DNA from 3 places in the Exiguobacterium sp. U13-1 genome. Region 2 is predicted to be linked to each of the others. Evidence: riboswitches for the same ligand, from Rfam matches in the RefSeq annotation. Region 2 holds a riboswitch; each other region holds the start of a gene.
The links. A riboswitch is a leader RNA that binds a small molecule or an ion and turns the genes downstream of it on or off. The one in region 2 is predicted to bind S-adenosylmethionine.

Region 1 (4,264 bases), 170 kb from region 2:
TTCGGCAAGAAGCTGTCGGGCGTCAAATGATCCTAGACGTCATGAAGGAAGCGAAACAGGCGATGGAAGAACAAGGCGCAGTCTTTAATGACGATGTAGAAGCGGTGCTGTTGAAACAGATGCATGGAATGGAAAACACGATGAAATCGTCGATGTTACGGGACATGGAAAAGGGTCAGCCCGTCGAAGTGGAACATTTTTTCAGTGCGTTATTGAAGCCTTCTACGACTGATCAGATGAATGCCTTGAAATTAGTCGAAGCGAATCTGCGCATGTATCTCAAAACGATTAAATAGTTACATTTTTCTATTTTAGAAAAATTATGGAGTAATGCAAATGTTTCGTTTTGATGACGAAAGACCTGTTTCCCTTAGGAATCGTTGACTTCCGAAATAAAATTCATCTATTCTTAATGAGATTGAAAAAAACTGATAATATATTTTTCCGTATTTTTTTTCTTGCGAGGACGAATGAAGCAGACGAGAGGGGAAGTTTATCCATTATGAAACGTATTATTATTCGTGCAGGTATGACACCATTCGAACAGTTCGATGCTCCTTATTTGATGAAACATAATTCCATTGGAGGAAACGTTGGAAATCTTATCTATCAATACAGTATCTTTCGGACGTTGATGACAGAAGGTACGACGATTACACCTGACTATTACTATTACGACGAAGAACGGGCAGACGAAATCAATGCCAACTTTGATCTTTATGTCATTCCGTTAGCGGACGCATTCCGAAAAGAATTCGTACCGACGTTACGGAAATATACACGTCTCATCAAAAAATTAAAGATTCCAGTCGTCGTCATCGGTGTAGGATTACGTGCACCGTTTGAACCAGACTTAGATGGTGGATTCCCATTCGATGAAGATGTTAAAGCATTCGTCAGTGCCGTTCTCGAGCGCTCAAGCATGCTTGGTCTTCGCGGAGAGATCACATCGAAATACTTAACACGTCTTGGTTTCCGCGAAGGGATCGATCATCGTGTCATTGGATGTCCTTCGATGTACGCGTTTGGTCGCGACTTGCACATCCGTGAAACGAACATCACACCTGAGTCGATGATTACGGTCAACTCGTCACGTTTGGCTCCACAAAACGTCCTTGATTTCATTACACGCGGAATGGAAGAATACCCGAATCATTACTTCATTCCCCAGTGGATGAAGGAACTGAAGTTAACGTACACAGGAACGCACCCGATCGCAGATCTTTCAGTGACGAACTATCCGGTGAAGATGTCGGATCCTGCTTATATGAATGATCGGGTCCGTTTCTTCTTGAACGCACAGACATGGTTCGATTTCATCGGACAAGCAGACCTTAGTTTTGGTGCGCGCTTGCACGGAAACATCACAGCGACGCTTGCGGGTACGCCGAGTATCCTCATTCCAAAAGATGCACGGATGCGCGAATTGACGGATTACCATCAATTGACGCACATTTGGGCGAACGACATCAAAGCGGATACACAATTATCCGACATCGTAGCCAACGCTGACTTCCAAAGTCCAGCACGTGTTCAAGCGCGTAACTTCGACAACTTCGTTGACTTCTTGAACGTGAATGATCTTGAGCATATCTATCAAGAGACGAACTATCCTGAGAATGTACCGTTTGACCGTCAAATGGCGCAAACTGAGTTGCTCCCACCAGTCCAGCCGATTTCTGGCGTAAGTCTTGAAGAAGCAGTCGCCCGTTTCGAACGGTTCTTCCCGGAACAAGAGAAGAAGATTGCGGATGCGCAAAAACAAACAAAAGCACAATTAGCTGAAAAAGATAAGAAAATCAAAGCATTGCAGAAACAAACAGGAACGGCTCAAAAGGATCAAGAGATTGCGGCGCTCAAAGCGCAACTGGCTGCCCAAACGAAGAAAATGAAACATCAGCAAGGGACATTGAACCGGAAAGCGGTTCGTGCAGCCTTGAAAACAGCGGATTTATTCGCCAAAAAATAAGACCTCCAAACATTCCGGAACGATACGATGCGGAATGTTTTTTGGGTAGAAGTATTCTGAATTGTGTTGACAATTCGAAAAAGACTTGATAGGGTTAGGAACAATTACATACTTATCCAGAGAGGTGGAGGGACTGGCCCTATGAAACCTCAGCAACAGGTCGAAAGATACTGTGCTAATTCCTGCGGGTGCTGCACCCGATCGATAAGATTTCCGAATTGTCGACCGACGCATCCGTGAGGATGCGTTTTTTGTTTGAAATAGGTGGAATGAGGAGGAAACGAATTCATGAAAACGAGTGGGGCTTTTCGACGCAAGATGGAATCACGTCATCTGATTATGCTGTCGTTAGGTGGTGTCATTGGAACAGGATTGTTTTTAAGTACAGGTTATACGTTAGAACAAGCAGGACGGGTCGGGACGATTTTGTCGTATTTGATTGGGGCAGTCGTCGTCTACTTAGTTATGTTAAGTCTCGGTGAACTCGCCGTGCACATGCCGGAAACCGGTTCATTTCATAAATACGCAACGAATTACATCGGACCCGGTACCGGTTACACAGTCGCCTGGCTCTACTGGCTGACGTGGACGGTCGCCCTTGGTTCAGAATTCACGGCAGCAGGTATTTTGATGCAACGTTGGTTCCCGTCGATTCCGGTGTGGGTGTTCAGCGCCTTATTCGCTGCGATGATCCTTGGTATCAACGTCTTGAAGGTCCGCGTGTTCGCTGAAGTCGAGTTTTGGTTTTCAGCGATTAAGGTCGTGACGATCATTGCTTTCATTTTACTTGGTGCGGGAGCGATCGTCGGCTTCATTCCACTGCAAGATGGTAGTCCGGCTCCATTCTTTTCTTCGTTAACCGAAGGCGGGTTGTTCCCAAATGGCGCTTTCGTCATCTTCATGACGATGCTTGCCGTGAACTTTGCTTACTCGGGAACGGAACTGATCGGTGTAGCAGCAGGTGAAGCAGTCGATCCGAAACGGACGATTCCGCTTGCGATCCGGACGACGATTTTACGACTGGTTCTCTTTTTCGTCGGTACGATCATCGTGTTAGCCGTCTTGTTGCCAACGGAAGGGAAAGGCGTACTCGAAAGTCCGTTCGTCGCCGTGTTTGAACGAATCGGAATTCCTTACGCAGCAGACGTGATGAACTTCGTCATTTTGACAGCGATCTTGTCGGCAGCGAACTCTGGACTTTACGCCGCCTCTCGGATGCTCTGGTCGCTTGCGAACGAACGCATGATTCCACGCTTCTTCGCCCAGGTGACGCCAAATGGGGTGCCACTACGAGCCGTATTGTTCAGCATGCTTGGCGGAGGACTTGCCTTGCTGTCTAGCATCTATGCAGCAGGAAGTGTCTATATTGCGCTCGTCTCGATTTCCGGTCTCGCTGTCGTCGTCGTTTGGATGAGTATCAGCGTTGCCCAGTATCGCTTCCGGAAACAATTCCTCCGTGAAGGGCATACGGTCGACGAATTGGTCTATCGCACACCACTCTTTCCATTCGTCCCGATCGTTGCTTTCGTCGTTTGTTTGATTTCCCTGATTGGTATCGGATTTGATCCGACCCAACGCATTGCCTTGTACTGTGGTATTCCATTCATCGTGATCTGTTATGTCGTTCATGCGTTCACGAATTCTTCTCAGAAACGGAGTGTTGAAGATGTCCCGAATCAAAAATCCAGTTGATCAACGATTACAGGAAGTTCCCTTTCTCATTTTAGATGGTGCCCTTGCAACCGAACTTGAACAGAAGGGATTCGACCTGAACGACCCGCTTTGGTCAGCACGTCTCTTAATCGAAGCACCGGAACAGATCGAACACGTCCATCGTGACTACTTTGAAGTAGGTGCCGATGTTGCCATCACTTCAAGCTATCAAGCAAGTATTGAAGGATTCAAGCAACGTCATATTAAGACAGAGGAAGCACAGGCGCTGATTCGAAAAACAGTCACCTTGGCGCAAAATGCACGCTCGCGTAGCGGAAAGAGTGACGCATTAATCGCGGGATCAGTGGGTCCTTATGGTGCCTACTTAGCAGATGGCTCTGAGTATCGCGGTCATTACGGGGTGTCAGCAGATGTGCTAGAAGCCTTTCACAGACCACGTATCGAAGCGTTGATTGAAGCAGGAGCGGATCTGCTGGCATTCGAGACGATTCCGTCGCTCGAGGAAGCGGTCGTGTTGTTCCGGATACTTGAAGCGTACCCAGAAGTGTCTGCTTGGCTGACGTTCTCGCTTCAAGATGCGACACATATCAGTGAAGGAACGGCACTTGCGACGTGTATTGA
Region 2 (4,264 bases):
AAATGTACTTGGCTTAGTATTGGCGCCTTGTTAGTAACGCAGGCAGTGGGTCTATTTCTTAGTGCGCGAAAATCAGGACGTAATCCATGGGTTTGGGGAGGCGCTGGACTTGTTCAATTCCCGCTTCCGGCAATTGCTTACTTCATCTTAGAACGACAAGCGAAGCAGAAAAAATAATAAAACAGGTCCAATCGTCGACGCGATTGGACCTGTTTTATGGTTACGAAGAAATTTTTTCTTGCTTCGTCGCTGTCTTCTTCATGCGTGGCAAGCCGAAGAAGATGGCGATTGATCCACAGACGAAGAGGAGGAATGGATAGAACAGATACGGAATCAGTTCAGGAGAAGCCGTTTTCGTCAATTCTGCTGCAATCAATAGTTGTGCTCCATACGGAATGATGCCTTGAATCCCACAAGAGAAGATATCAAGGATACTCGCTGATTTCTTGCGATCGACTTCATACGTATCGGCGATTTCAGCTGCCAGTGGTCCAGCGACGAGAATCGAGATCGTATTGTTTGCTGTCGCAAGATTCGTTGCACTGACGAGTGCCGCCATACTGAATTCGGCACCGCGACGCTGTGAAATCTTGCGTGTCAGCGTCTCTTTCAAGTAAGCAATTCCACCGTTGAACGTGATCAAGCTGACGAGACCACCCATGAGGAGCGTCAAAATGGAGATTTCCGCCATGCCCATCATTCCTTCAGACATCGAGAGGACGAAGCCACTCAAGCCGAAACTACCATCAATCATACCGATGATGCCGGTGAGTAACGTACCACCAATTAAGACAAGGATGACATTGACGCCAAATAGTGCAAGGACGATGACAGCAAGATATGGAATCAACTTGTAGAATTCAAATGCTTTTGCTTCGACGACGTCACCAGAACCAGAAACGAATGCGAGTAGGATGACCGTCAAAATAGCAGCCGGTAGGACGATCATGAAGTTCGTCCGGAATTTATCGCGCATGTTCGTTTTTTGGGTACGGACGGCAGCAATCGTCGTATCTGAGATGAACGACAAGTTATCGCCGAACATCGATCCACCAACGACAGCAGCCGCTGCGATCGCAACGTTGATGCCTGTCGCTTCATGAATACCGAAGGCGATCGGCGCGAGTGCAGCAATCGTTCCAGTCGATGTTCCCATTGCCATCGAGATGAAGGCAGCGATGATGAACAGACCACTCATCAGTAATGACGGAGGTAGGAACGTCAAAGCAGCATTGACGGTCGCATCGATGGCACCGATTGCTTCTGCCGTTCCAGAAAACGTACCGGCTAATAAGAAGATGAAGACCATGATCATGATATCGGGATTTCCGGCACCCGTTGCGATTCGTTCGACCGTTTGATTGATGGATCCTTTCGTCGTGATTGCAGCAAAAATCAAAGCGATCAATGCGGCGATAAGGATCGGAAATTTGTAAAAGTCGTCATAGAAGATCCCGGCTCCGATGAAGAGGACCAGGAATACGACGAGAGGAAGCAATGCCCATTTGTTAGGCGTGATCGTTTCATTCATTGTTGACACCTCGTTTCTCAAAGATACAAAAAAAGACCCCTTCGCAAGAAAGAAGGAGGTCTTTATGAAATAAAGACGCTCTTCTTATCTCTCAAGCTTTCGCTTGCTGGATTTGGCACAGTACGAATTAAATCGTCCGCTGCCGAAACATCATTGGGCCAGTCCCTCCGTTTCTCGCGATAAAAAGAAGTCATTCAATTGTCTAAAACACGTTTCTTACCGTACCGCATTGAGTAACGCGTGTCAACTGTACTTTACTGAAGTGCTTGTTTTAACGTCTGGACGTTTTCTTCCATCAATTTAAAATAAGAGCTGTTTTGTTGCGTCTTCGTGACTGACTCTAGATTATGGATCGTCACGGATTCAGCTCCAATTTCTTTTTGGATGACACGTGCGACCTTTGGTGAGACCGTCTCTTCGAACGCGACGTATTTCAAATCATGCATCCGTGCTTCTTTCACTAAAGCAGCCAGTTGCTTTTGTGACGGTTCATCTGACAGCGAGATACCCGCAATCGGTAGTTGCGTGAAACCATATCGTTCTGCGAGGTAACCGTATGCGGCATGTGTGACGAGAAGTTCTTTTTTCGATCCGTCAGCGACCGCTTGTTTGAATTGTTCGTCCAATTCATCAGCTTGCTGATCGAACGCTTTTAAGTTTTTCTCGAATGTTGCTTTGTCTTTTGGTACTTCTTTTGATAAGGCAGTTGTAATCGAGCGTGCCATTGCTTTTGCGTTGACAGGATCGAGCCAGACGTGTGGATCGTATTTTCCGTGTTCATGACCTTCTTCTTCATGCGCATGTTCATCCGTTGCATGATCATCATGCTTTTCTTCTTCGTGAGCGTGTTCGTCTTCACTATGCCCTTCTTCTTCATGTGCATGGAGTGTAGCATCCGATTCCAGTAAGTTGACGTCCTTACTCGTCTCGACGAAGCGGACATCCGTGCCTTTTAGGCTCTCCTGGATTTTTTTCGAATACGGCTCGAGTGTCGTACCTGTCAAAAGGAACAAGTCTCCCTTAGCAATCTCAGTGAGTTGTTTTGACGTTGGTTCGTAAGAGTGAGGATCGGCTCCAGGTGGGACGATCATCTTGACGTCGACTTGATCACCACCGATTTCGCGGGCAATAGCAGCCGTCGCGAACGTCGATGTATAGACTTCTGTCTGGGTTTTATCTGAAGTCGATGAATCGGTATTCGAACCGCAAGCGGCGAGGATACTTGCACTTGCGAAGGCGACCGTTAAAGCAGGAATGATTTTTTTCATTATATGATACCTCCATTATTAAAACGTAACTATTCCGATTTGGACTTTCTCACTATAGCGGAACGCTGGTGAAGCGTCAAGTAGGAATACCGAGACGTTCGACATCTTTTAAAACGGGGTAGAAGGATAATAAAGTGAAGAAACTGGCACGTCTTTTTGGAGGTGATCAAGTGAAACGTGAAACTGCATGGCTAATGGGGGGAGCTGCATTATTGACGACAGCAGCAGCGGGAGCGAGCATCTGGAACAATTACGGTGCATTACTTCGGTGGACCGAACCCGCCTTGCCACTCACAGAAAAACAACTTGCACCGCGGACACTCATCTATAAACAGGTGGGGGACCGCACCTTACAGCTCGATCTCTATTATCCGCTGGGGGAAGGACCATTTCCAATTGCCATCTACGCACACGGTGGTGCATTCGTTCGTGGAGAACGGGACGATATGTTCTGCTTTAGTCCAATCGTCGACCGCCTACTTGAACTCGGAGTTGCCGTCTGTAGCATCGATTATCGTTTGTTCGAAGAGGGCAGTTATTTTCCGGATAACCTCGAGGATGTACGGGATGCGTTATGTTTTTTGAACAAGGAAGCAGAGGACCTTCGTATCTTAAGAGGACGGATGATGGTATGGGGAGACTCTGCCGGAGCCGCACTCATGTTGACAACGGCACTTGCCCCAACTGCTTTTGTCGGAGAGCGTGATGAACGCCACATGCCATTGATCAGTGGTGTCATCGCTTTATATCCGCCGACGAATTTTTTATTGTTTAATTTCATTCAGACTTGGATCGCCCACATTAAGTTCTATAAGGGTGGACGGGAAGAATGGCGCAAGCTGATGACACACGTCTCACCGGTCACACACCTATCTTCGGATGCCCCACCGATCATGCTCTTGCATGGCAAAAAAGATCCAATCGTTCCCTTTTCGCAAGCACTCCATTTCGTCGAAAAAGGAGCCGATGTCGGAGCTGATGTCCGTTTATTTTCTTTTCCGAACGGTACCCATTCGCTTGCCAGTTTTGCTCAGACGGAAAATCCATTGAAGATCGAGCGATTGCTCGAACGAATTGAACGTTTCACCTGTCAGGTGCTACTGTTGCCACCGCGACAACTTCCGAATGGAAAACATGATACAATCAGTCATATTTCTTAAATGAGGGAGACAGAGACATGACTGAAATTTGTTTAGTGCGGCATGGTCAGACGGATTGGAACTTAAACGAACGGATTCAAGGAAGAGAAGATATACCGTTGAATGCAACAGGAAGAAGACAAGCGGAACTCAGCGCCGCTTATCTAGCGAATGAAAAATGGGATATCTTATTAGCAAGTCCGTTGTCCCGTGCTGTTGAGACAGCGGAAATCATCGGGCGTGCTGTTGGTTTGACGATTACGGCGACAGACGAGCGACTTGTCGAACGCGAATTCGGTGCCGCCTCTGGTGAACCGGTCGCAGCG
Region 3 (4,264 bases), 140 kb from region 2:
CAGCAACGTACCTAAATAAAAAAACAACCCGGTTATTTTTTTGAACTACTTCCACGTTTTTTCGTTGCTATAGTGAAAAAAACGCAAAGGAAGTGGTTACGGATGATGCAACAGGTGTTGGAACGAGCAACTGAATTGGTACAGATGAAATTAGCAGTCGTGGAGCGGTATGAAGATTGGCAACTCTGGCTCGACGAAGTGAACGGAATCGACGAATGGGTCAAGATGTCAGCGTATTATGCACCGCGCGATGTTCAAGAAACACTAGTCATCGACGAAGTGAAACGAGAGAAGCAGACCGTCGTAATGCCACCACAAGTACCGATCGAGCCAGTACGCAAGCAACGTTATGCCTATACGTTTCAGCGGGGATTAAAAGGCGGTACTTTACTAGAGTGGTCCGGCAGTCATATTTCAGAACGAGACGTCCGCGATTGGAATCTCGAGCACGGCATGGAAGTTCGGATCCGTGTCGATCATCAGGATGATCAAAAAACGATGTGCCGTGTTGAAGCCGTCGTCTCGACGGAGCGAATGAGAGAAAATCCGGAACGTGTCGTGTTTGAACAAGCCATCGTCAAGGCACATGGAATCATTGAGGAAACGGTGAATGGTCCACTGCAAGATGAGTCGGACAGACCGTTTTATTATGTCGTACCAGTAGAAGACATGCGCTATTTCCGACTAGAAGCAGGACAACTCGTCGATCTCGCCATGTGGCGCGGACGGAAAGATACACTAACGATTGCTTGGAAACATCCGTTCACGTATGAAGAGCCGATCGTCAACACATCATCAAACCGTCCATCTGAGGTCAAGCAACCGGTAGTGAAGACGCCTGTGACAACGAAAAAGTCAAATCGGTATGCACGAAAAATGAAACGACAAACGGTTCCGAAGGCTAAAAAAGTGCAGCAGCGCATTCGTGTTCAAAAAGAGCGAAAGATCGAACCAATCGTGACGACAGCTGTACCTGGACAATTGATGGATTTCGTCGATAAGACACCGCTTGATTTCACGCGCTTCACAGGTATGCGCCTCGTCATCGTTGGAAACGAACAACAAACGGCTGTTTATCGTGAGTTCTTTGCGCCAACAGGAATCGAATTGATTCATCTCGCAGGAGACGCACAGTCTGCGAAAAAGATTGCTTGTCTCTCCAAAAAGACGGATGCCATCGTCGTCGTGACGAGCCGTGTCTCTCATGCGGCGAGTGCACATGTCATTGCACAGGCGAAAAAACATGGTATTCCGTTCGCGATGGAACGCCTCGACGGTCGACGATCGCTATATACAGCGTGTGAACGACAACTTGAGCGTGCTTGGCTCAACCAGCAACGAGACGGGAAATTATTGAAAAAAGAGTGAAACATTAGAAGAATTCGACCGTAAAGTAAGGTGAGAACTTATTTTTCAAGGAGGACCTTACTCATGTCATCTCAATTAAAAAAAGCAGCGAAGGAGTCGCTCAGCGGTCGTTGGGGATTTGCAGTCCTAGCATTCCTGCTGTTTAGTATCATTCAGGGTGTTCCTAACTTATTTGGATCGGATATCGATGAGCCGTCAAATAGCATGGATCTCGTCGTAATGTTAGTATCGATTTTACTGATTCCATTAGGAGTCGGTTGGACATGGATTGCCATGTCGATTGCTCGTGGAGAAGAAGCGAAAGTGACAGGTCTATTTGAGCCATACGGGATGTTCCTGAAAGTGGTCGGGCTCGCAATCGTTCAATTCATTTTCATCGCACTTTGGACGTTGCTCTTGATCATTCCAGGGATCATCAAATCGTTCTCTTACTTGTTGACGTTCTACATCCTTCGGGATGAACCGTCGATTGGTATCCTCGAGGCAATCACACGCTCGCGTCAACTCATGGACGGTCATAAGATGGAAGCATTCTTACTCTTCCTATCATTCATTGGTTGGGCATTACTCGTGATCGTTACTCTTGGTCTTGCTATCCTGTGGGTCGGACCATACTTCAGCGTCACACTAGCCAAGTTCTATGATCGTGTTCGTGGTGAACAAGCACCAGAGCAGACATCAGATTTCGTCGCACCATATTAATACCGGATCCCGACACTACGTCGGGATTTTTTTATGCTCGAAATAATTCCGATTGGAAAAGACGGTTTAATGGTTGCTTTAGTTCAGTGAATTTTGTACGATGAATGCAACACATCTTATCTAGAGAAGTCGAGGGACTGGCCCGAAGACACTTCAGCAACCCCGCTGTGGCGGAAGGTGCTACTTCCAGGAAGGGATACCTTCTGAAGATAAGAGCGGACAGGACAAGATACCGTCGCTCTTTTCGAACTTCGAAAAGAGCGTTTTTTTTATGATAAGGGGGACGATGGAGTGGAGTATGGTTTTTGGTTACCGATTTTTGGGGGATGGTTACGTAACGTCGAGGATGAACAGATGCCACCGACATTCGATTATGCAAAACAAGTCGCACAAACAGCAGAACGGATCGGCTTCTCGACGACGTTGATCGCGGAATTGAACTTGAACGACATCAAAGGCATCAAGGAACCGAGTCTTGAGGCATGGACGACGGCAGCTGCGATTGCTGCAACGACAGAACGCTTAGAAATCATGACAGCGGTTCGTCCTGGGTTCCATAATCCAGCGACGACGGCGAAGATGGCGGCAAACATCGATCAGTTGAGTGGTGGACGCTTTACGCTCAACGTCGTTTCGGCGTGGTGGGCAGAGGAAGCCAAACAATACAACGGTATCTTCACAGCACACGATGAACGCTATGCTCGGACGGAAGAATTCGTCACGGTCATGAAAGGATTATGGGCAGATGCGTCACCGTATAGCTTCTCCGGTAATCACTACACGATCGAGCAGGCGGAACTTCATCCGAAGCCCGTCCAGCGTCCAGGCATCAAGCTCTACGCTGGTGGAGAGAGTGAAGCTGGAAAGCGGACAATCGTCGAACACTGTGACGCTTATGTCATGCACGGGGGCACGGTCGAAGAAGTAGCCCATAAAATCAACGATATGAAAGTACGCCGGGAATCGACGGGACACGCACCGCTCGAGAGTTTCGGTCTTGCTGCCTACATCATTTGTCGGGATACGGAAGAAGAAGCGCTTCTTGAGTGGCAACGCATTACGGACGTCAAGGAAGACAGCGCCGGTTATGCCGGTTATCAGGATTTCATCAGTAAATCGCAACTGGAGCAACAGGTCGAGCGAAACGATTATTCCGTCTCGAACCGTGGTCTAAGACCGAACTTGATCGGAACACCAGAACAAATTGCGGAACGCATTCTAGCGTTCGAAGCCGTCGGTGTCACGTTACTCTTGTTACAATTCTCACCACAACTCGAAGAAATGGAACGCTTTGCTCGTGACGTAATGCCACTGGTCGAAGCGAAACGAAAGGTAGGTCAACAATCATGACAAAAATTCATATTCTCCACGAAAACCAAGAATGGACGGACCATCTCATCAAACGTCTCGAAGAACTTGAGTTACCGTATGAAGAGTGGCATCTAAATGAAGGAATCGTTCCACTCGATGAACTACCGCCAGAAGGCGTCTTTTACAGCCGGATGAGTGCCTCTTCGCATACACGCGGGCACCGTTACGCGCCGGAGTTGACGGAAGGGGTCCTTGCTTGGTTAGAAGAACACGACCGGACCGTCTTCAACGGAACGCGTGCGCTCCGCCTTGAAGTCAGCAAAGTCAATCAGTATACAGCACTACGTAAAGCAGGCATCCGTGTACCAAAGACGACGGCTGCAGTCGGACGTGATCAAATCGTGCAAGCGGCAAAAGAGATCGGCGTTTCGTCATTCATCACGAAACACAACCGTGCCGGGAAAGGTCTCGGCGTCCAGTTATTCCACTCAATTGAAGCACTTGAAGCCTACCTCGATGGTCCGACATTTGACGAACCAGTCGATGGCATCACGTTGATTCAAGAGTACATCCAAGCACCAGAACCGTATATCACGCGCTGTGAGTTCGTGGGTGGAAAATTCGTCTACGCGGTCCAAGTCGATACGTCGGAAGGATTCGAACTTTGCCCAGCGGATGCGTGTGTGATTGACGACCTGTTTTGCCCAGTTGGTGAAGAAGCACCGCAAACGCCGATGAAGTTCCAAATTGTTGAAGGCTTCGATGATCCGATCATCCAAAAGTATGAAGCCTTCCTCCAAGCGAACCAGATTGCGGTCGCAGGCATCGAGTTCATCAAGGATGCGTCAGGTACGATCTATACGTATGACGTCAATACGAATAC

Region 1: it holds a riboswitch for S-adenosylmethionine, as region 2 does, so the genes downstream of both, ESP131_RS01900 (amino acid permease) here and ESP131_RS01065 (Na+/H+ antiporter NhaC family protein) in region 2, are expected to answer to the same signal.
Region 3: it holds a riboswitch for S-adenosylmethionine, as region 2 does, so the genes downstream of both, ESP131_RS01765 (LLM class flavin-dependent oxidoreductase) here and ESP131_RS01065 (Na+/H+ antiporter NhaC family protein) in region 2, are expected to answer to the same signal.

What each region holds. Positions count from the first base shown of each region.
Region 1 covers NZ_CP015731.1:362,068-366,331, reverse strand. Annotated here, with positions in the region: gene ESP131_RS01910 (ketopantoate reductase family protein) at 1-296, shown strand, start outside; gene ESP131_RS01905 (polysaccharide pyruvyl transferase family protein) at 503-1,969, shown strand; SAM riboswitch class I at 2,079-2,180, shown strand; gene ESP131_RS01900 (amino acid permease) at 2,258-3,661, shown strand; gene mmuM (homocysteine S-methyltransferase) at 3,636-4,264, shown strand, end outside.
Region 2 covers NZ_CP015731.1:191,530-195,793, reverse strand. Annotated here, with positions in the region: gene ESP131_RS01070 (hypothetical protein) at 1-177, shown strand, start outside; gene ESP131_RS01065 (Na+/H+ antiporter NhaC family protein) at 221-1,531, opposite strand; SAM riboswitch class I at 1,613-1,717, opposite strand; gene ESP131_RS01060 (metal ABC transporter solute-binding protein, Zn/Mn family) at 1,786-2,799, opposite strand; gene ESP131_RS01055 (alpha/beta hydrolase) at 2,970-3,959, shown strand; gene ESP131_RS01050 (histidine phosphatase family protein) at 3,977-4,264, shown strand, end outside.
Region 3 covers NZ_CP015731.1:335,738-340,001, reverse strand. Annotated here, with positions in the region: gene ESP131_RS01780 (DUF817 domain-containing protein) at 1-15, shown strand, start outside; gene ESP131_RS01775 (DUF2325 domain-containing protein) at 103-1,368, shown strand; gene ESP131_RS01770 (DUF975 family protein) at 1,432-2,070, shown strand; SAM riboswitch class I at 2,184-2,286, shown strand; gene ESP131_RS01765 (LLM class flavin-dependent oxidoreductase) at 2,362-3,420, shown strand; gene ESP131_RS01760 (ATP-grasp domain-containing protein) at 3,417-4,264, shown strand, end outside.